4 regions of the Brevibacillus sp. FW301-21C12A genome follow, and region 1 is predicted to be linked to each of the others. Evidence: riboswitches for the same ligand, from Rfam matches in the RefSeq annotation. Region 1 holds a riboswitch; each other region holds the start of a gene.

Region 1 (5,272 bases):
AGGGAGTTGCGAACCAGAGACTGGATCGCCACCCCCACAACAGACAGGCCGGCCCCGACGACAGCCCCCAGCAGGACGCGGGGAAACCGAATGTCCCAGATAATGGTCTGTTCTCCTTTTGACCAATCCACTTCCACCCATTGATTGACCAGCGGGAGATTCGCCAAGGCAATTTTCCATACCGTCGCTGGTTTGATTTCCACCGAGCCGAGTGTCACCGCAAACGTAATCGAGACGACAAGCCCGATTAGCAGGGCAACGATGATGAAGGGCATCTTGATCTTGTGCAGGGCCGTTCCCTCCTTGTCTAAGCAGCCGTTTCTTATTTGAATGTATCCGGGTGCAGACCTTCCGCGAGAATTTTCAGCGCGATCGGTGCGCGTACCCCTTCGGACGCTGCGGACAATGGCAGCACGACCAGACGTTTGTTCTGGATCGCTGGCACGTCAGCCAGTTCCTTTTTGGACAACAGGAAGTTTTGTTTTTGCTCGATCGTCTTGTCGCCGTAGTCGACCACGACGATGACGTCTGGCTTGCGGTTCACGACTTCTTCCCAGCTTACGGTCGCCCAGCCTTTTTGAATGTCGTCGAACACGTTTTTGCCGCCTGCCGCTTTAATCAGAGAAGTCATGTAGTTGTTGGCAGCGGTCAGCGGCTGGTCTTCTCCGCTGTCGTACACGAACACGTTCAGCGGCTTGTCCACCGTGCCGATTTTGCTCACGGTTTGCTCGATTTCCGCTTTCATTTTGCCAATCAGTTCGTTCGCCTTGTCTTCTACGCGGAAAATGCGGCCGATGTTTTGGATATCCGCGAAAACGTCGTCAATGGTCGGGCCTGGCTTGTTCGAAGACTCTTGCAGGTACGATTTGATTCCCGCCTTTTCCAAGTCCTCCATCGAGCCTACGCCTTTGTCGCCAAATGCGCTTTTCCAGCCTGCGTAGACGAAGTCAGGGTTTGCGGCCAAAAGCACTTCTTTGGTCGGATACTTGTCAGACAGGACTGGTACCTTGTCGTAGTCGGCTTTCAGCTCAGGCAAAATGTGATCGTCCAGGTACGCGGTTCCGACCATTTTGTCAGCCAGCCCCAGCGCGAGCATGACTTCGGTTACGTGCTGATTCATTGTCACAGCGCGTTTTGGCGCTTCCGGGTACGTCATCTCGATCCCGTTGGTCACAATCGTGACGGGCTTGTTGTCAGCAGCAGGCTGGGCCGTTTGCTCCGAGCCAGCATTCGCCACCGTGGATTCGGTCGTAGCAGGTGCTGCCGAGCTGCATGCGGACAAAAGCAGCATAATCGCTGCCAGCGCTGCCATCCAGAAACCGTGGAAGGCTTTTTTTCTCTTACGGATTGAACTCATCTGGTAACCCCTCTTCTTTTGTTGTTGGCATGATGAAAATGAAGTGTTATGTAAATCGTAATGATTACGAATTACACCTTTACTATACAGAGAGCCTGTTTGTTTGGCAACACAGGAAATGCATCACCCCTTTCACAGCCTCGACCGCCACGGCGATGTTCATAGAAAAAAGCACCCCCCTGTTTCCAATCGGGAGGTGCTTGACATACGTAGACATGCCTATAGATTCGGCGTTGCCAATGACGCCTGTTCCTAGTCTGCTTCCACATCTGTCCCATCCTCGTGGGTCGATTGTAAATCATCTCATGGCAGGTCTCCTGGCTTACGAATCATCATCCCCAGCGCCCTTCCCATTTTTCGTCGCGCGAAAAACAGTGGCTTTTTTGCTGGACACTCCTCGTTACAGTGGCGGGACCGCGCCGGATTTTCACCGGACTTCCCTATTAAGCTGGCGGAACCAAACGATTCCGGGCAGCACCATCAGATTCATATAAAATTGTGAGTTTGAAGCCTTATCCGATCACCGTCAGTTTTTTCGGGAACTTGCTCAACACTTCTACGCCTGTTTCGGTTACGAGCACATCGTCCTCGATGCGCACGCCGCCTGCTCCCGGCAAGTACACCCCTGGTTCAATGGTGAACACCATGCCTGGGCGCAGCGTTTCCTGATTTTGCCCATGCACGGACGGATATTCGTGCACATCCATGCCGAGGCCGTGCCCCAGACGGTGAATGAAGTAATCGCCGTAGCCTTTTGCGGCAATGACGTCGCGAGCGGTCTGGTCGAGATGGGCAAAAGTCACCCCTGGACGAACTTCGGCAATCGCCGCCTCGTTCGCTGCCAGCACCGTTTCGTAAATATCGCGCAGTTGCTCGCTGATCTGGCCGACAGCAAACGTACGGGTAATATCGGAAACGTAGCCGTCCGCTGCTACCCCGATGTCAAACAGGAGCAAATCGCCTTCCTGCACTTTGCGCGAACCAGGCGTTCCGTGCGGCAATGCCGATTTTTCCCCCGCCAAAACCATCGTGGAAAAAGACGGGCCGTCCGCTCCCAGACGCTTCATCTGGTATTCCAGCTCCGCGACGATTTCCATTTCGGTCTGGCCGATTTTGAATGTTTTCAACGTCCCGCCGAGTGTATCTTCAATCAGTTGGACAGCCTTTTGCAAACGAGCCACTTCGTCTGCCGATTTAATCAGGCGCATTTCGCGCAGCGGCTCTTCCACATCCGCGTAGCTCTCTGCACAGATGACTTGTCCCAGCGCCTCGTAACGCTCTACGGTCATGTGGCTTTTTTCGATGCCCAGCTTCTTCAGGTTCGCTGGCAACACTTGCTTGAGAAGCTCGTAAGGATTCTCAATATCCGTATGCGTGTGAATCGTCTGAACAGTCGAAGCCGCTGCTGCCGCTTCGCGGTCAAGGGCGGGAACGATCAGGGATGGCTCGCCCTGGGCTGGAATAACCAGACCCATAAAGCGTTCATGCGGATCGGTAAAAAAGCCGGTCAAATAGTAAACGTGCTTGGGAGAGGTGATGACTACCGCGTCGAGCTCTTGTTTGGTCAAAAATTCGTGCAGTTTCGAAATGCGCTCCAAATACACCTGCGTCACCTTCGCTTTCGACAAGATTCTTCCTCGAGAATACCATTTCCCTGTCCAAAAAAGAAGAGCGGAACGGAAAATTCTCTCTTGAAACGGACACCATATGCTAGGGGTGAATAACCAACATGGAACCAACCATCGTACAACTGGACAGCCACCGCATCGCCTGCCACCTGTCAGGGCGCGGCACGCCACTCGTGTGCATTCACGCCCCGTGCATCGGCTCTGTCAACTTCGACTATCAAGAGCCGCTTGCGGATGTTTGCCAACTCGTCGTGCCAGACCTCCCGGGGCATGGCGACAGCTCCCCGCTGGCTGGACCTACGACCATGCGCGAGCTTGCCAGCGTGATTCACGGGCTTTGCCAGTCGCTCGGACTTGAGCGTCCGTTGCTTTTGGGGTACTCGCAGGGGGCTTCGCTCGTCCTCGAATACTGCCTCCGCTTTCCCGAAAACGTGCGCGGCGCCATCCTCGTCAGCGCCTTTTCCGAAGTAACCGACTTTTCGTTGCACAGCCGTTTTCTGCTCGCCCAATCGCTGTCCTGCCTGCACGCCGCTCCGCTGATTGCCAGGTCGATCGCCGCCTCTCATCTCGACGATCCGCTTGCTCGCTCCCGCTGGATTGAGCATGGCAGCCAAACAGATGCAGCGAGCCTCCGCCACCTGTACGCCGCAGGGCACCGCTACAATTGCACGGATCAGTTGAGCCAGCTCAAGCTGCCGATGCTGCTCGTCTATGGCGCAGACGATGCGAACATGTTGCCGTATGCCAGGCTACTGGAAAAAAAGCTTCCGCAAGCGGAACTGGTGATGGTGCCGTCGGTCAAGCACCAGGTCGTCACGCGCGCCGCAGCAACGTTCAACCAACTATGCCGCCAATGGCTGAACTGAACAAAAAAAGAGGCGAAAAGGACTGCCTGCGTCCCTTTACGCCCCTTTTGCTGCGTATCAGTTTTTCATCCGCGGGTCAAGCGCATCCCGCAATCCGTCCCCGATCAGGTTGAAGCCGAGAACCGTCAGCATGATCGACAAGCCCGGGAAAATGACTGTCCACGGCGCCTTCTGGATGTACTGGCGAGAATCGGAAAGCATTTTCCCCCACTCCGGCTCCGGCGGTTGGGCACCAAGCCCGAGGAAGCCGAGCGCTGCCGCTTCGATAATCGCTGTCGCAATCCCCATCGTCCCCGTCACGATGATCGGCGCCAGGCTGTTCGGCAAAATGTGCTGCATGAGAATGCGCGAGTCTTTCATCCCGATTGCGCGGGCCGCCATGACGAACTCCTCTTCCTTCAGGCTCAACACGCGTGAGCGCACCAGACGCCCAAAGGTCGGAATGTTGATGATGGCAATGGCCAGTAGCGCATTTTGCAAGGATGGCCCCAGAATGGCGACAATCGCAATCGCCAGAAGAATGCTTGGAAACGCCAGCATGATGTCAAAAACGCGAGAGATGACGGTATCAATCCATCTGCCGTAAAAGCCCGCCAAGAGGCCCAAAATCGTGCCTGCCACGACGGAGCCGATGACCGAGAAGGTCCCGACCCACAAGGAAATGCGCGCACCGTAAACGACGCGGCTAAACACATCCCGCCCGTTGTAATCTGTTCCAAACCAATGCTCTTCGGACGGCGGCTTGTTTTTCATCACCAGCTCCCCCTCGTCATACGGGTACGGAGCAATCACTGGCGCAAAGACGGCAACTGCCACGAAAAACAGAATGATCGCCAGCCCCACCATCGCGAGCTTGTTTTTCCGCAAGGCTCTCCAAGCTTCCCGCCAAGGAGAGACAACTTCTTCCTCTTTTACTCTCAGGGATACCGTCTGTACTTGTGTCTCTGCCATGTCTCTTCGTCCCTCCCCTAGCGGTATTTAATGCGCGGATCGATATAGGCATACAGAAGGTCGACCAGGAGATTAATCAAGACGAAAATCGTAGCGATCACCAAAATGCCGGACTGGATCACCGGATAGTCGCGGTTGCCGATCGCTGTGAAAATGTAGCGGCCGACTCCTGGCCAGCCAAAAATCGTTTCGGTCAGCACCGCTCCGCCCAAAAGCAAGCCCGTTTGCAGACCGATCACCGTCAGCACGGGAATCATCGCGTTTTTCAGCGCGTGCTTGTACACGACCCAGAACTGCGCCAAGCCTTTTGCCCGAGCGGTCCGCACGTAATCGGCACGCATGACTTCCAGCATGCTCGAACGGGTAATCCGGGCGATAATCGCCATCGGAATCGTCCCCAAAGCCACGCCAGGCAGGATCAAATGCTTGATGACCTCCCACAACTGATCCCACTGTCCAGCCAAAATCGT
Region 2 (5,272 bases), on a different contig from region 1:
TAGGTCAAAAGCTCCCAGTCGCCAAACGACAGCTCGCGCAAAGCCGGGACGGAAATGATCGGCAGCCCCCACTCGTCTGCCAGCGGCCGGGCCGTTTGCGTGCAGCGGAGCAAATCGCTTGCGTACAGAGCGACAGGCCGTTTTAGTTGCTGCGACAATTGCCGCGCCAGCTCGCGCGCCTGCTGCTCCCCCTTTTCGTTCAATGGAATGTCGCTATGCCCGAGATATTTGCGCTCCCGATTGCTGTCTGTCTCCCCGTGCCGTATCCAGATCAACTTCATGTCCACCAGCTCCCGACCAGTACGAGCAGCATGACCGCCTCGCCGCTCTCGATAGCTGCTCCGTAGCAGTCTCCGTTCAGGCCGCCGAGCTTGCGGGCGACCGAGCGGGAAAACAACAGCACGAACAAAAGCGAGACGACCATTGCCGCGACGACCTGCAAACCTCCAGCGAACCAGCCAGCCGCGGCGAGAACGATGTATCCGGCGGCGATGGCGACAGGCGACAGCCCTGCACTGATGCCTTTGCCGATCCCTTTTTCCTGCGATAAATACGGCCACAGCCGAATCGACAGCAGCACATGTGTCCGCGCTATGGCAGGAACGAATACGAGGAGCACACCCCAGCCAGGATGCGCAAGCTCCGCGACGGCCCCTGCCTTGAGTAAAAGTAGCAAGATCGCGGCTAAAACCCCCATCGCGCCCACGCGGCTATCTTTCATGATCGCGAGCACTTGCTCTTTTGGCCGGCTGCTTCCCAGTCCGTCCGCCAAATCCATCCAGCCGTCCAGATGCAGTCCGCCTGTGATGTACACCCAGACAGCGAGCGTCAGCACGGCGGACAGCCACGGGCTAAAGAGCACAAGCCCCGTCTGGTGGACTCCCCATAGCAAAATACCTATGACCAGCCCGACTGCCGGATACCAGTTGACGCTTTTTTTCCACGCCTCGTCGGACGGGCGCAGCCACGGAACCGGAATCCGGGTGAAAAAGGCGATCGCGTGCCAAAATGCATTCATCCTTTGATCCTCCACGGGATTCCGGCCATGACCGCGTAGACCGTCTCTGCCTGACGCGCAGCCCGCTGGTTGACGTCGCCCAGCGCGTCTGCGAACCAGCGGCCGAGCCGATTCATGGCGACACCGCCCAGCCCGACCTCGCTCGTGACCGCAATCACTTTTTGCGGGGAGCGCTGGACAAGCCCCAGCCACGCCTCTGCCTCCGCAAGCAGCGCCTCTGTGTGCGCCTCGCTTCGCCACTCTGCTTCCTCGACGCTCATCAGCCGATTGCTCACCCACGTCGACAGGCAATCGATCAGCACGACGTCGTAAGGTGTGCTAGCAGGCTCGTAGTCGCACAGCCGCTCGCCGACCTCCACGCTGCCCCACTGCTTCGGCCGCCGCTCCTTGTGCCGCTCGATCCGCTGCCGCATTTCCTCGTCCCACGCCTGACCCGTCGCCACGTACAGGACGCGCTCTCCGGCCTGTTGCGCCAGTTCTTCCGCAAAGCGGCTTTTTCCCGAGCGCACGCCGCCTGTCACCAGCACAAGACTCATCGCTCCCCGCTCCCTTCGCTGTGTACCTCGCGCAAGGCCGCGATCAAGCGCGCATTGTCTTCTGGCCCGCGAACGGCGATGCGCACGTCATGCGCCGTCAATCCGGGATACATGGCGCAACTGCGAATCAGCACGCCTTTTTTGCCGAGCCGCTCTTGCAGTTGTGCGGCTGGCAAGCCCTCCGGCGAGCGAAGCAGCAAAAAGTTCGCCTCCCCCGGCCAGACCTTCCAGCCCAGCTCCCCGCGAATAAACGCGACCAGGCCAGCGCGCTCCCTGGCGACCAGGCTGCGTGTCCGCCGCTCGTACTCATGCTCTTGCAAGCACAGCTCCCCCGCCAAAAGCGCAAGCGCATTCACGCTCCAGCTCACCTGCTTCGCGCGCATTTTCGCAATCGCGTCAGGCTGGGCGATCGCGTATCCGAGACGCAAGCCGGGGATCGCGTACATTTTCGTCATCGACCGCAGCAAAATGACGCGGGGAAAGCGCTCCAGCCGACTTGCCAGCGTAAACTGGCGGCTTTCTTCCACAAAATCGAGAAACGCCTCGTCCACGACCAGCCACGTATCGGTCTGGGCCGTCCAGTCCGCCATCTGCAACAGCTCCTGTGGCTCATACAAGATGCCAGTCGGATTGTTCGGCGAGCCGACAAACACCAGATCAGCCTGTTCGAACAGACGGTACAGCTCGGCGCTGTCGGCCTTGTAGCCGTTCTCTTCTTTTCCGTAGCAGCCGATGACGGTTGCGCCAAACTGCTCGGAAAGCTCTGCATATTCCGAAAAGCAAGGATAAATCACGCCGACTGTTTGCGGCTGCAGCCCGAGAATCGCGAGCGCCATCGCTTCTGCCGCTCCGTTCGCAGGCAAAAGCCATTCCTTTGGCAACTGCAACCGCTGCGCCAACGCCCGGCGAAACTGGCGATGCCCAGGGTCCGGGTAACGCAGCACGGCAGACAGCGAGGCCAAAAGCATCTCGCGCACGCTGTCCGGCATGCCCAGCGGGTTAATATTGGCACTGAAATCAAGGAATTGGCCCGGCTCCATCCCAAAGCGGTCCGCTGCCGTCAGCAAATCTCCGCCGTGGCCGTACGCTTCCAGTACGTTCATCAAAACTCTACCCCCAGCACCGCTGGTATTCCTTCATCGTAGTAATGCTTGATCTGCTTCATCTCTGTCACGAGATCGGCCATGTCGATGATTTCCTGCTTGGCGCTCCGCCCCGTCACGACCAGATGCACATGGCTCGGCCTGTTTTGAATCGCTTCCAAAACGTCCGCGAGCGGCAGCACGTCCGCAATCGGAAAACGGTCGATCGCCAGCGCATTGTTCAGCTCGTCGAGAATGACGACATCGTACTCGCCCGAAGCGAGCTTTTCCCGGGCGAACGCCCACGCTTCCTGCAGCGCCGCGCGATGCTCCTCCGGCGTCTTCGTCCAGGTGAAGCCTACGCCTTTTTGCACGATTTCGATGCCCAGCTTGTCGAAGATGATTTTCTCTCCGTACGTGCGCTCCGGCGACTTGATGAACTGGATCATGATGACCTTTTTGCCTCGTCCAGTCGCGCGCACAGCCAGCCCCACCGCGGCTGTTGTCTTTCCTTTGCCGTCTCCGGTGTAGACCAAAAACAGGCCCCGCTTGTTGCTCAAGTACGCCCACCCCCAAAATAAACTGTAGGCCCCGTTGCCCATCCCTAATAATTTTCGGAGGCACAGCGCTCCAAAAATGCAGTTTAGGCTCCGTTGCCTATTTCAAATGTTTTCCATAGCCTCGTTATTTACCTGACTGAAAAAGTGAAGAGTTTGCCGATTTGCTTCCTGTTTCGCTTTCCGCGTACAAAAAAACGCCTTGTTTCCCCAAACCTCCAAGGAAAACAAAGCGCGGATAGCCGACTGCAACAATCCTCACCTCATCCTTTGACCCGAAGGAAATCAGTGGACATCAAAACAGGCAGGTCTCCTGGCTCAAGGATCTTCGCTCTTCTTCCTCCTTCCCGCACGCTGGCGTGCAGTGGATGGCGCCGTTGCCAAGAAGAAGAGCTCCTCTTTTACAGTGGCGGGACCGCGTTGGCTTTTCACCAAACTTCCCTTTTAACCTCGCATTCGCAAACTATCGCTTGCGAAAAACAAGGACCTGTTTTTCTACCATATTCAAATGTCGTTCGTTTCTATGACAAGCACTTGCTTTAATAATAGCAAATGCTACCGGGGATTCAAGCAAAAGCTGCGGATAGGAACATACTGGGCATTGATCTTTGTTTTGTGAACTAATTATTTGTACACAAATCTTTTGTGTGCGTGTTATCTTATTCTTACATCGATTTCCAATAAAATATTTGGAGGTACATATGGATCGGATTGAGGATTGCTATGGGTTTCTTCTCGGGAAGGCGTATCAAAAAATCTGGCAAATGGAAAAGGCCAAATTATCGCCGTACGGGATTACTCCCGTGCAGTTTGTTCTATTACATGCGCTATGGGAAAAAGATGGCCAAAAAGGTGTGGAATTGGGTAGTCGGCTTCGCTTGGATGGAGCAACCATCACGGGGGTGCTCGATCGACTGCAAAATATGGGGCTCATCGAGCGTCGTTCCGATCCCAATGATCGCCGGACGAACTTGATTTTTCTGACTCCGCGAGGCAAGGAATTGGAACAACCTCTGAATCAGATCAGTGACGAAGTGAATCAAGAAGCGATGTCCATATTCAGTGAAGAAGAAGCGAAATTATTCAAAAACATGCTGACCAGATTGGGATTAAACTCATAAGGAGTGCGTTGAGACTGTGAAGAGCAAAGTGCATTACGCGTGGATCATTTTATTTGTCACCTTTTTCGCATTGTTGGCTGTGCAAGGAGCAAGACTTTCTTTCGGAGCATTTATTGAACCTTGGGAGAATGGCTTTGCCGCGGATCGAGGTACCATTTCTCTCATCTCCACATTGAGTTTTGTCATTTATGGCATATCCCAACCAATAGCAGGCAGGTTGATTGACCGCTTTGGTGCCAGGTCCATTCTCTTAGGCAGCACACTTCTGGTTGGTCTGAGCATTTTTTCACGCAATGGGTAACTTCCCTCTGGCAATTGTTTATTCTCTATGGTGTCTTCGCTTCCATTGGTGTTGGAGGTGCCTCCAATGTAGCCGCAACCATTATGGTCACAAATTGGTTCAATAAAAGGCGTGGACTCGCATTCGGAGTAATAGAGGCTGGCTTTAGCGTAGGCCAAATGGTAGTTGTGCCTGCCTCACTGTTTTTCATGCAGTGGTTTGACTGGAAAATGGCTGTTGCGGTATTGGGTCTCTTTTTACTGATCGTGGTATTTCCCGTCATGATGTTTCTTCTGAAGAATCATCCTGCCGAAAAGGGGTTGCAACCGATAGGAGGTCGCCACAGATTGCAGATGAAAGACAACAAATACATCCTTCCAGCCGGCAACCGGTCAGGCGGATATTTCCAACCAAAGCTTTCTGGTTTCTGATTTTGCCGTTTTTCATCTGCGGATTCACCACTACCGGCTTAATGGACACGCACCTCATTCCCTTTGCCTAACGAAACCAGCGAGCTTACAAAAAGTCCGCCATGATGATTCCCAGGTCAAACGGAGTGATTCCCTCGTCCATGGAGAAAACCGTGTCCGCCTCATCCGCCCGGTCAGTCAGCGTGCCTCTCGCTTGCGCATGAAGCGTGAACAGCTCATAGAGAGTGGGCTTCACCAGCGAGGTGAG
Region 3 (5,272 bases), on a different contig from region 1:
CTACGCCCATCGTGAACGGGTCCGCAAGCGGGTTGCGCAGCACGCCTTGAAAGCCCGCGCCCGCAAGCGACAGGCAAGCTCCGATCAAAATGGCCAGTACGACGCGCGGAAAACGCACCTTCATCACGATCTGCTCGGACGACTCCGGCCATGTCGCCGGAATCCACTCCGACATGCCGGGAAGCTGGTGCAAGAGGATGAGCCATACTTGCGAAAGAGGGAGCGACGCCGCCCCCATCGAAATGCTGACCACCACGGATACGAGCAGCACAAGGCTGCTCGCTCCTCCCCATATAAGCCATTGCTTTTTCATTTTTATTTCACCAGGTCAGGATAAATCGCTTTAGCTACCTCGATCAAACCTTGTGTAATGCGCGGGCCTGGGCGCGCCAGCAGGTTTTGGTCCATTCCTAACACTTGCTTCTCGCGGATCGCCTTCATCGTATCCCAGCCGTTGCGGTTTGCGATGATCTCTTCCAGCTTCGTGCCCGTCTTGTCATCCGTAATGCCTTTGGCGTACAAAATGACGTCGGGATCGCTTTTCAAAATCTTTTCCTCGCTGATCGGGTTCCAGCCCTCTGTGTCGGCCGCAATGTTCGTCCCGCCTGCCAGCGTCACCAACTCGTCGAGGAACTCCCCTTTGCCCACGGTCCAGCCTGGCGCAAACTCCAGGTACACTTTTTTCTTGTCTTCCGGCTTCACCGCTTTGACGGCTTCCTGTACGCGGGCGATATCCTGCTTCATCGCGGCGACGACTTTTTCCGCCTGCTCCTGTCGGTTGGTGATAACCCCCATCGTCAAAATGTTGTTCAGGATGTCATCCACTTTTTTCGGATGCGTGACGTACACTGGCATGCCGAGCGATTTCAGCTTGTCGGCAACCGGCTTTTCCATCGAAATTCCGCCGATGACCAGATCGGGCGACTGGGCGAGAATCGCTTCTTCGCTCGGCTTGACGACTCCGCCCACTTTTGGCTTCGTGCTCGCTTCTGCCGGATAGTCGTCGAAGTCGGAGACACCGACAATCCGCTCGTTCAAGCCGAGCGCGAACAAGATTTCCGTCTCTGCCGGGGAAGTCGAGACGATTCGTTGCGGCTCTTTTGCCACGGTCACTTCTTTTCCGGTCGCGTCTGTGACGGTAAGCGGGTAGACGGTCTGCTTGGCAGCCGCGTCCTGTGGTGCTGTCTGCGGTGCTTCTGCCTGCGGAGCAGGTGCCGTCTGGGTGTTGCCGCCGCAGCCGACGAGACTTGCAGCAAGCACCAGCGGGCTGAGCAGTTTCCATGCGCGTTTCATATGTATGACTTCCTTTCTGTGCGACTGGTTGATTCTTAGCAAACAAAAACCCTTCGCTTCCAACCGGAACCAAAGGGTCGACATGTCAGGCTCATCCATGCTCACGCAAAAAAACGTCCTGAACGGGCCGAACCTTTCCGCGAAGGCGCAGGCACATCAGGCAAACAGGCAGGTCTCCTGGCTTGGCAGCTATTGCGACAGCCGCTTTACAGTGGCGGGACCGCGCCGGACTTGCACCGGCTTCCCTTTTCACCTCGTCCTTTGGCAAGGACCAAGGCACCTGTTTGCGCGTATTCAATTGCAATGGCCTACAACTGCTAAGACTCATCCATCATGATAGCATTCCTTTGCCAAAAAAAGAATGCTTTTTCGCTGCTGCCACGGCTACGTAAGCCCATGCTGCCCGTCTCGTACCCGCTGTCTGGCGTCTCCCGCTATTTCCTGCGCTTTTGCAAATAGTCGACAATTCCCATCGCACATACTTGCAAATCGAGCCGCAGCACGTCCAGCACCTCATGCCCGTCGCCGATCCCGAACGATTGCAGATGCGCCAGTACACGCCTGAACAGCCGCTCCGCCAGTTCGCCATCGCCGAGTCCAGCGGCTACGACCGCCTCCCCTTCCGCGACAAAGACAGGAAGCCACTCGCGCACCTGCCGATAGACGTCGGCAACATCGTCAGTCATGCCGAAATGCCCGAAATAGATTCGCGCAAGCCCGCGCTGTTCAAAGCGTTCCACGGAGCGCAGCATCGCCTGCGGGTCAAACTGGTTCGGCGAGGTGGACGGCAGGACGAAGTGAATCCCGTCCCGTTGAAGCTGCGGATAGAAGACACCCGCTGTATCTCCCGTGAACATGCCGCGGCTGACCGGGTCGTAAATGCTGAAATGATGGTTGGCATGTCCCGGCGTGTCCCAAAATTCCAGGACACAGTTGGCGCCAATTTGCAGCGTCTCCTGGTCGGCGCGCACGATGATCCGCTCTTCGGGAACGGCGACAATCGGGTCGAACAGGCGGTCAAAATCGTCGTGATACACCGCTCTGGCGCCCGCGATCAACCGGCTCGGGTCCACCAGATGGCGCGCTCCTTTTGGATGCACCACGATTTTTGCCTGCGGGCACTCGCGCAAAAAAAGTCCCGCTCCCCCCGCGTGATCGAGGTGAATGTGCGTCACGATGATGTACTTCACTTGCTCCGGGGAAAATCCGAGCCTGCGCAGCCCTTCCCGTATGTACGGGACAGAAGGACTCGGCCCTGTCTCGACCAGGGTCAGCTCGTCCTCGGCGATGACGTACGTTCCCGTCCGCTGCGCCCAGCCCATATCAAACCCGTCGATCAGATGGATGCGATGCCCCAGGAAAATCGGTTCTGTAGCTTTCATGTATACCCTCCTCGTTGTTTTAGGAATATTTCCACTTTATCATCTATTCTACAACGAGGCGATAGACCCCTTTGCCGCTAGCGGCACGAAGCGATACAGGCGACCTGTCCGTTCGTCATTTGCACCAGTTGCTCGGGAGTCAGTCGAAACACCGCTTTCGGATGCCCTGCCGCCGCCCAAATGACTTCATAGCGGCTGTTCGCCGTCATTGCTGTACGCGTGGGGGACGTTGCCCGTGAAGCGAATCGCGTCCCCTTCGCCGAGGCGAAACGTCTCTTCCTTGATTTTCAAGGCAAACCGTCCGGCGCTGACGCTTATATACTCGTAAACACCGTCATTGTGCGGCATGGAGAGATAGCTCGCGCCCGGGTCCAGCTCGAACAGATTATATAACGCAACAAACAGAAAAGAAAAGCGGTTGGGCGGCTCCCTGCTGCCCGCCCGCTGTCTGTTCACGGTAACACGCGTTCAGCGCGAAATAACTCGACCTCGATGGACGGATGGCTCACTCCCTTGGGCCAAAAGTTTTCGTCAGCGAAAAAATTCCGGTTCCAGCCAAGGGGCGTGAGCCAGGCCAGCTTGGCATGAAACAGGCATGAAAAAACACCGCCCCAACCGGATCGAAGCTTTCCGATCTGATTCAGGGCGGTGCGCGGTTTGTTTTTCTCGACGCTATCGGCTGTCTACGCTTGCGTATAAATCACGACCGCATCGCGGAGAAACGCCGCCAGTCCCGGCTGGGTTTTATCGTAGTAGGCGGTGAAGCGCGGGTCGTCCACATACATTTGCGCCACCCCGGCGTGCGCTTCCTTGCTGTAACTGTCCCAGTAAAACGTCAGCCACTGGCGATGCAGGTCGGCCGCTTTCTGCGCAAGCTCACTGCCCGGATCTCCCGTGGCAAACGCCTCTTCCAGCGTCTTGTGCAACTCTGCGTTCAACTGCTCAAGCCGGTTGTACTCTTCCTCGGTCATTTCCTTGAATTTCCGGTTGGAACGGTCCACCTGCTCGTCGCCGTATTTGGCGCGAATTTCTTGCCCGTACTGCTTCTCGTTGTCATCAATCAGTTGCTGCTTGAAGCCTTCGAATTTTTGTTTGTCCGTCATCGTTTTCGTCCCCTCTCTTTGCGCTAAGGTTAGATCGACATTGGCGATCAGCCGATCGAGCTGAGCCCGTTTGTCCAGCAGCTTCGCGCGGTGCTCCCGCAGTGCCTGGACGGCGTCGAAGGTCGGCGAGCTGACAATTTCCTTGATCTCCTCCAAGCTCACACCCAACTCGCGGTAGAACAAGATTTGCTGCAAGCGATCCACTTCTGCCTGCCCGTAAATGCGATACCCGGATGAATTGATTCTCGCCGGCTTGAGAAGGCCAATCTCATCGTAGTATCGGAGCGTCCGGGTGCTGACGCCCGCCAGGAGACCCAGCTTTTGCACCGTATATTCCATCTTCCATCCCTCCTGACAAATTCATCGTACACATTTACGCACCGTCAAAGTCAACCGTAGTTCTGTCAGGAAAAATATGTTAACCTATTGGTAAGCCACTGGAAAAAGGGGGACTTTCGAATGCTCTATACCCTCGTTGTTATTTTGGCTGTTCTCGGCGCCGCCTACTTTTTGACAGGCTCGATCAGCCTGCGGGCAAGAGACAAACACGCAATCCGGCATTACGACGATGACGCCTATGCGCAGCAGACGATGAACCATCTGAGTCATCACAACCACAATCCGTTTTGAGCGCCATGAGAAAACCAAAGGCTGTGCCGATGACTTGGCGCAGCCTTGGTTGCCCTTATCCTGGATGAGAATCTGATCCGTTTTTATTTGATAGGAAAAAAGGCTGCCCACATTTTCGCGGGCAGCCTTTGTGTTTTTTGGTATTTCGGTAGCGTATTTTAGAGAGCCTGGAATGTATCTGTCAATACAGGCACGATCTGCTTCTTACGGGAAACGACTCCTTTGAGAACGGCTTTGTTGTCAACCAGCGTGACGTTGTACGCCTTTTCTACCGCTTGTGTAGCCGTACCGAGCGCCAGCGCCACAGAGTCGTTGTTCAGGATGTCGGTTACGACGAACACGAACAGGTCCAGACCTTTGTCCGCGATGATGGCGGAAATAGCCGCTTCCAGTTCGCCTTGGCGAGCCAGCACGTCATTGACGTCTACTGCGTTGACTTGGGCGATTTCCACTTTCGCGTTGCCCATTTGAAATTCTTTGGCATCGAGGGAGAGCAGTTGGGCGATGGTTTTGTCGCTCAAATCTGCGCCTGCCTTGAGCATTTCCAGTCCGTACGCTTGCAGGTCCACACCTGCGATTTCCGCCAGTTCATGGGCAGCGGCTACGTCTTGCTCTGTGCAGGTCGGGGATTTCAGCAGCAGCGTGTCGGAAATGATCGCGGACAGCATCAGACCCGCGATGTCTTTTGGAATCTCCACGCCGTTTTCTTTGTACATTTTTTTCAAGATGGTCGTGGTGCAGCCGACAGGCTCCGCGCGGAAGTACAGCGGATTGCTTGTCTCGAAGTTCGCGATGCGATGATGGTCAATTACCTCGACTACTTGCACCTGCTCGATGTCGTTTGCGCTCTGTTGACGCTCGTTG
Region 4 (5,272 bases), on a different contig from region 1:
CGCCAGCAAGACTACGCCCAGGAGCAGCAGCCAGTTCATCCCTTTTTTCACAGCGATTCCTCCCGTTTCAGCAGGCGAAGTTGCGCCAGCTCTTTTGCATTGTAAGACTGCAGCCAGTTCCAGACGAGCACGGTCAAAAGCCCTTCGCTGATCGCCAACGGAACCTGGGTGATGGCAAAAATTCCTGCGAATTTCGCGAACGATGCCATAACGCCGCCGGATTCAGCCGGGAAAGCCAAAGCCAACTGCACGGAGGTCACGACATAAGTAGCCAAGTCTGCGAGCGCAGCAGCAGCGAATACGGCCAAACGCTGTCCGCCGTTTCCGCGCACGATCAGGCGATAGACGCCGTAAGCTACCATCGGCCCTACTACTGCCATGGACACCGCATTGGCTCCAAGCGTCGTCAGCCCTCCATGCGCCAAAAGCAGCGCCTGGAACAGCAGCACCAGGCTGCCGAGCACGGACATGACCCACGGGCCAAACATGATCGCGCCAAGCCCGGTTCCCGTCGGGTGCGAGCTGCTGCCCGTCACCGAAGGAATTTTCAGCGCGGATAACACAAAGGCAAACGCGCCGGATACGCCGATCAGCAGCTTCATTTGCGGATGCTCCTTGACGATTTTGTTCAAGGAACGAATGCCGAGAATAAAAAATGGAATAAATACTACCCACCAAAACAGCGCCCAGCCCAGCGGCAAATACCCTTCCATGATGTGCATCGCGTGGGACGTCTGCGGTTCATTTACGAGAAAATAAAGGACAAAGCCTGCAATCAACAGACAGGTCGAAACGAAACGGGATCGATTCAAGACATTTCCTCCTCCTTTGCTGTTCTTTCTTTTTTCACCAACAAAAAAACCTCATCCGCTAGCAGACGAGGTATGCGCACAAAAACAACAGACCGTTGGCACAGTCCTATTGCTTCGTATTCACCGCTCCTTTCCGCGAAGGTATTCCTGGGTGTGGCAAGTAGGTAGGTCTCCTGGCTTTCAGCTCATCGCGCTCTTTGTCCTTCCCCATATGAATATGAGTGGCTCTATCTCAAAGAGAACTCCCTGATTACAGTGGCGGGACCGCTCGGGACTTTCACCCGATTCCCTGTTACCCTTTATGCGGCTTGCACATAAAGGCACCTATCGCCGACGATATGCAATTGTTAGATAGTTCTTGCTTGTCCCACATTATTATACAGAATCAAGGGAAAAAGCGGAAGAATATAATCAGCGGAGTATAACTGCGTAAAAAAACCGATGCCCCGCCATTCCGGGAGTCATCGGTCTTTGTTGCATCCGCTTCTTTTTTATGCTTACGACCTGGCGTCCACGCCGACCGCTTCGCTGATGTGGGAAAAGCCGTCGCGCTTCAACAGTTGCAAAAGCTTTTTGTTGATTTGCTTGGAGATGCCCGGGCCTTGATAAATCATTCCGGTGTACACTTGCACGAGACTTGCGCCCGCCCGGATTTTCGCGTACGCATCTTCCCCCGTGAAAATGCCCCCTACGCCAATGATCGGCACCTTGTCGCCCACTTCCTGGTAAATTTCTTTTACCCAGGCAGTCGAACGCTCTGTCAGCGGTTTTCCGCTCAGTCCTCCCGCTTCCTCGGCATAGTGATGCCCTTGAACGGCTTCACGCGACAAGGTCGTATTGGTGGCAATAATGCCGGAAATGCCCTCTTCCACCGCTCCTTGCACGACATCGCGCATGTGCTCGTCGGACATGTCGGGGGCTACTTTGAGCAGAATCGGCTTTTTCTGAATGCCGCGCGCTTCCATTTCCGCCGCTTTTTCGCGCACCGCCCGCACCAGCAGCCGCATGCTCTCGGTTTCCTGCAAATCGCGAAGATTGGGCGTATTCGGAGAGCTGATATTAATGACGAAATAATGGCCGTACGAATAGAGCATGTCCAGGCATTTGATATAGTCAGAAGCCGCTTCCTCATTGGGAGTGACTTTGTTTTTGCCAATGTTGATCCCGATCGGAACATCGGAATACGCGTAATCGACCAGGTGCTGCGAAGCCAAATAAGCACCGTGGTTGTTGAAGCCCATCCGGTTGATGATCGCCTCGTGCTCAGGCAGGCGAAACAGGCGCGGCCGCGGATTGCCCGGCTGTCCTTGCGGGGTCAATGTCCCGACTTCCACGAACCCGAACCCGAGCGCACCCAGTGCATGATACACTTCGGCATTTTTGTCAAAACCGGCGGCGAGCCCTACCGGATTGGGAAACGTCATTCCCCACAGCTTTGTGGCAAGACGCTCGTCCTTCACCTGAAACATCATTCGCAGCAAGCTTTTTCCCGGAGCAGAATCTTCCACCAGCTTCAGGGCATCAACCGTTCTTTCATGAATCTCTTCCGTATCCATCTGGAACAGATATTTCCTAATGAGCTTATACATCCCGGCTGCACTCCTTACTCCATTTTTACCTCATTGTAGAATACCACACTTTATTTATCGTGGGCTAACCTTTATACGCGATACATATTTCCAGCCGGGCAAACAAACCATAACAAAACCACCAAGTCGGGGGGACGTTGGTTCATGAAAGCAGACGGAAAAATCGGGATTGGCCAAGCGATCATGGTGATGATGCTGTCGATCGGAATCACCAATCATGTCACCCTTATCCCCCTGCTGCTCAGCAAAGCCGGGCGCGATGCCTGGCTGAGTGTCATCTTTGGCATGATCCCCTTTTGTGTTTGGGCGTACGCGCTCTATTTCATCAACAGCCGCATCGGACAGCAGTCGTTGTCCCACTGGCTCTTGCTACGGTCCGGAAAAGCCGTCCGCTTCCTGCTGCTCATCCCCATCATGCTCTGCCTGTACATGATGGCACTCGTCAATCTGGTTGATACCCAAACGTGGACAACCGTCAACTATTTGCCGCAGACGCCCGAGTGGGTGACTGCGCTTGCCCTGATGATCTTGTGCGTTCTCGCATCCTACGGCGGCATTGCCTCAGTCGGCATTACTTCGGGCATATTGCTGCCCATTGTCTCCTTGCTTGGCATGTTCGTCGCATTCGGCAACGTACCGAAAAAAGACTACTCCCAGCTCTTGCCGCTGTTCCAGAACGGAATTGCCCCTACCGTGCACGCCATGGTTTTGTCGGGGGTGGCTTTACCGAGCTGTTCCTGCTGCTGTTGCTGCAGCATCACGTGCGCAAACCGCTGCGGCTCATCCACTACATCGTCATGATTGCCATTACCTTGGTCCTGACGCTCAGCCCGCTGACGGGAGCCATCGCCGAGTTCGGGCCTGTGGAGTCGATGCGCCAGCGCTTTCCTGCCTTTGAACAATGGCGGCTTTTGACGATCGGAAAAGACATCGAAAACATGGAGTTTTTTTCCATCTTTCAATGGCTGTCCGGCTCGTTTATCCGCATTACGCTTTGCCTGCTGCTGCTCGGGGAGCTGCTGGTCCTGAAAACGAAAAAGCAGCGCAAGTACGTCATGCTCGCCCTCGGCGCCAGCATGATCGTTCTCACCAGCCTCCCCTACAACGACATGCAGTTCGTCACGTTTCTGTCGAAGATTTACTATCCGCTTTATTTGCTGGTTATGGTAGCTGTCACGCTCGTCTTGTTCCTGCTGTCGCTGCGCAAACCAACCGGATTGGAGGATGTGAGCCATGACCCTTGAAGAAGAGCTGCGAGAAAAATTCACGCATTGCGCGGATGTCATCTTTTTGCGGACAGTCACCCCCAACGATCAGTCGGTTCTCATGCTGTACTGCGAAGGTCTGGCCGACGTACGGCATTTGCAAGAGACGGCTTTGCCGCAATTGGAACGCTGCCTGACCGCCGGAGACTTGCGTTCGCTCCCGCTGATTCCGCTCTACACCAATCCTGAGCTGTGGACGGAGCGGCTCTTCTCGGGAGATTTGCTCATCTTTTTGAAAGGGTCGCCGCCTTTTGCCTGGGACATTTCCAACCGTCCGCAGCGGGGCACGGAAGAAGCCAACACGGAGATTTCGATCAAAGGGCCGCGGGACGGCTTCGTGGAAGACTTGTCTACCAATGTGGCACTCATCCGCAAGCGGCTGCGCACGATCACGCTCGCCTATGAGCCGTTCATTCTCGGCACACGCTCTCGCAGCCGAATTGCGCTGATGTACATGACCGACAGCGCACCGCCTGACCTGGTGGAGATGATGCGCGACCGGCTGCTCTTCTGCGACAACAAAAAAATATTGAACAGCGCTCTTTTGGAAAAAATGCTGAGCGACAACCGCAATTCCTTGTTTCCTCTGGTAGATTACACAGGGCGGCCCGACTTCGCCATTTACATGCTGCTGCAAGGAAAAGTAATCGTGATGGTCGACGGCTCGCCTCTGGCGCTGATTGCTCCCGTCTCGCTGCTGGAGCTGATTAAATCTCCCGAGGACGACCAGTATCCGATCGTTTACGTCTGGCTGGAGCGCTTGCTGCGCCTCGGCGGGTTTTGGATCGCAGCGTTTCTCCCGGGGTTTTGGATTGCCCTGTCCGCCTACAACGTGGAGCAGTTCCCGTTTCAACTGCTCGCCACTGTCACCCAAGGGCGAAAAGGCTTGCCTTTTTCCGCGCCCATGGAGCTGTTCATGATTTTGTTCATCTTTGAATTTCTGCGCGAGGCCGGAGCCCGTCTGCCGAAAAACGTCGGTCAGACGCTGGCGCTTGTCGGCGCGCTGATTATCGGGGACGCTTCCATTCGCGCGGGACTGACTTCGCCCTCGATGCTGTTCGTAGGCTCCTTGACTGTCGTCGCATCCTTCACGCTGGTCAACCAGGCGCTCAGCGGCGCGGTTACGGTCGCCCGCTTCATTGTGTTCATCCTGTCCTCCACGATCGGCATGTACGGGTTCGTCATTGGCATGATCGCGATTATTTATTACTTGTCCACCTTGACCTCGTTCGGCAGACCATACTTGTTGATGGGCTCGTCGAACGTGCTCTCCGATCTGCACCTTGTCTTGTTCCGGCCGCTGATCTACTTTTTCCGAAAAAACCGATGCGGAACGGAGGTGCCAAATGAAGGCCGCCCGAATCGCCTGTGCGCTGCTGCTCTTGGCCACCACGCTCCTCAGCGGCTGCTGGGACCAGAAATCGATTCAGGATTTGAGCTATTTGTCCGCGTTCGGCGTTGACTTTATCAACAACGAATACGTCCTTTACGCCCAGTCGGTCGACCTCGCAAGCGTAGCCAAACAGGAGACGAGCGCCACCCCGAAATCGCCTCCCGCCACGATTTCCATCGGAAGAGGCAAGACGCTGATGACCGCGTTTGACAA

What was found. Region 1 has a riboswitch for cobalamin ahead of AC3WQH_RS17725 (ABC transporter substrate-binding protein). Riboswitches for the same ligand answer to the same signal wherever they lie in the genome.
Region 2: another riboswitch for cobalamin. It lies ahead of cobO (cob(I)yrinic acid a,c-diamide adenosyltransferase); the one in region 1 lies ahead of AC3WQH_RS17725 (ABC transporter substrate-binding protein).
Region 3: another riboswitch for cobalamin. It lies ahead of AC3WQH_RS02795 (ABC transporter substrate-binding protein); the one in region 1 lies ahead of AC3WQH_RS17725 (ABC transporter substrate-binding protein).
Region 4: another riboswitch for cobalamin. It lies ahead of AC3WQH_RS24405 (energy-coupling factor ABC transporter permease); the one in region 1 lies ahead of AC3WQH_RS17725 (ABC transporter substrate-binding protein).

What each region holds. Positions count from the first base shown of each region.
Region 1 is NZ_JBYTBG010000030.1:55,217-60,488, forward strand. Features, by position in the region: gene AC3WQH_RS17720 (FecCD family ABC transporter permease) at 1-275, opposite strand, end outside; gene AC3WQH_RS17725 (ABC transporter substrate-binding protein) at 323-1,357, opposite strand; cobalamin riboswitch at 1,648-1,854, opposite strand; gene AC3WQH_RS17730 (M24 family metallopeptidase) at 1,870-2,961, opposite strand; gene AC3WQH_RS17735 (alpha/beta fold hydrolase) at 3,087-3,851, shown strand; gene AC3WQH_RS17740 (ABC transporter permease) at 3,909-4,802, opposite strand; gene AC3WQH_RS17745 (ABC transporter permease) at 4,820-5,272, opposite strand, start outside.
Region 2 is NZ_JBYTBG010000010.1:131,707-136,978, forward strand. Features, by position in the region: gene AC3WQH_RS09315 (histidine phosphatase family protein) at 1-281, opposite strand, end outside; gene cobS (adenosylcobinamide-GDP ribazoletransferase) at 278-1,018, opposite strand; gene cobU (bifunctional adenosylcobinamide kinase/adenosylcobinamide-phosphate guanylyltransferase) at 1,015-1,554, opposite strand; gene cobD (threonine-phosphate decarboxylase CobD) at 1,551-2,657, opposite strand; gene cobO (cob(I)yrinic acid a,c-diamide adenosyltransferase) at 2,657-3,196, opposite strand; cobalamin riboswitch at 3,480-3,699, opposite strand; gene AC3WQH_RS09340 (MarR family winged helix-turn-helix transcriptional regulator) at 3,895-4,314, shown strand; partial or broken gene AC3WQH_RS09345 (MFS transporter) at 4,331-5,093, shown strand; gene AC3WQH_RS09350 (hypothetical protein) at 5,111-5,272, opposite strand, start outside.
Region 3 is NZ_JBYTBG010000003.1:5,853-11,124, reverse strand. Features, by position in the region: gene AC3WQH_RS02800 (FecCD family ABC transporter permease) at 1-313, opposite strand, end outside; gene AC3WQH_RS02795 (ABC transporter substrate-binding protein) at 316-1,293, opposite strand; cobalamin riboswitch at 1,444-1,592, opposite strand; gene AC3WQH_RS02790 (MBL fold metallo-hydrolase) at 1,728-2,675, opposite strand; gene AC3WQH_RS02785 (YbaK/EbsC family protein) at 2,753-2,884, opposite strand; gene AC3WQH_RS02780 (cupin domain-containing protein) at 2,862-3,131, opposite strand; gene AC3WQH_RS02775 (MerR family transcriptional regulator) at 3,359-4,117, opposite strand; gene AC3WQH_RS02770 (hypothetical protein) at 4,238-4,408, shown strand; gene AC3WQH_RS02765 (manganese-dependent inorganic pyrophosphatase) at 4,567-5,272, opposite strand, start outside.
Region 4 is NZ_JBYTBG010000074.1:3,606-8,877, reverse strand. Features, by position in the region: gene AC3WQH_RS24410 (energy-coupling factor ABC transporter substrate-binding protein) at 1-51, opposite strand, end outside; gene AC3WQH_RS24405 (energy-coupling factor ABC transporter permease) at 48-812, opposite strand; cobalamin riboswitch at 959-1,155, opposite strand; gene AC3WQH_RS24400 (quinone-dependent dihydroorotate dehydrogenase) at 1,310-2,401, opposite strand; gene AC3WQH_RS24395 (GerAB/ArcD/ProY family transporter) at 2,546-3,202, shown strand; gene AC3WQH_RS24390 (SLC5/6 family protein) at 3,163-3,645, shown strand; gene AC3WQH_RS24385 (spore germination protein) at 3,635-5,128, shown strand; gene AC3WQH_RS24380 (Ger(x)C family spore germination protein) at 5,109-5,272, shown strand, end outside.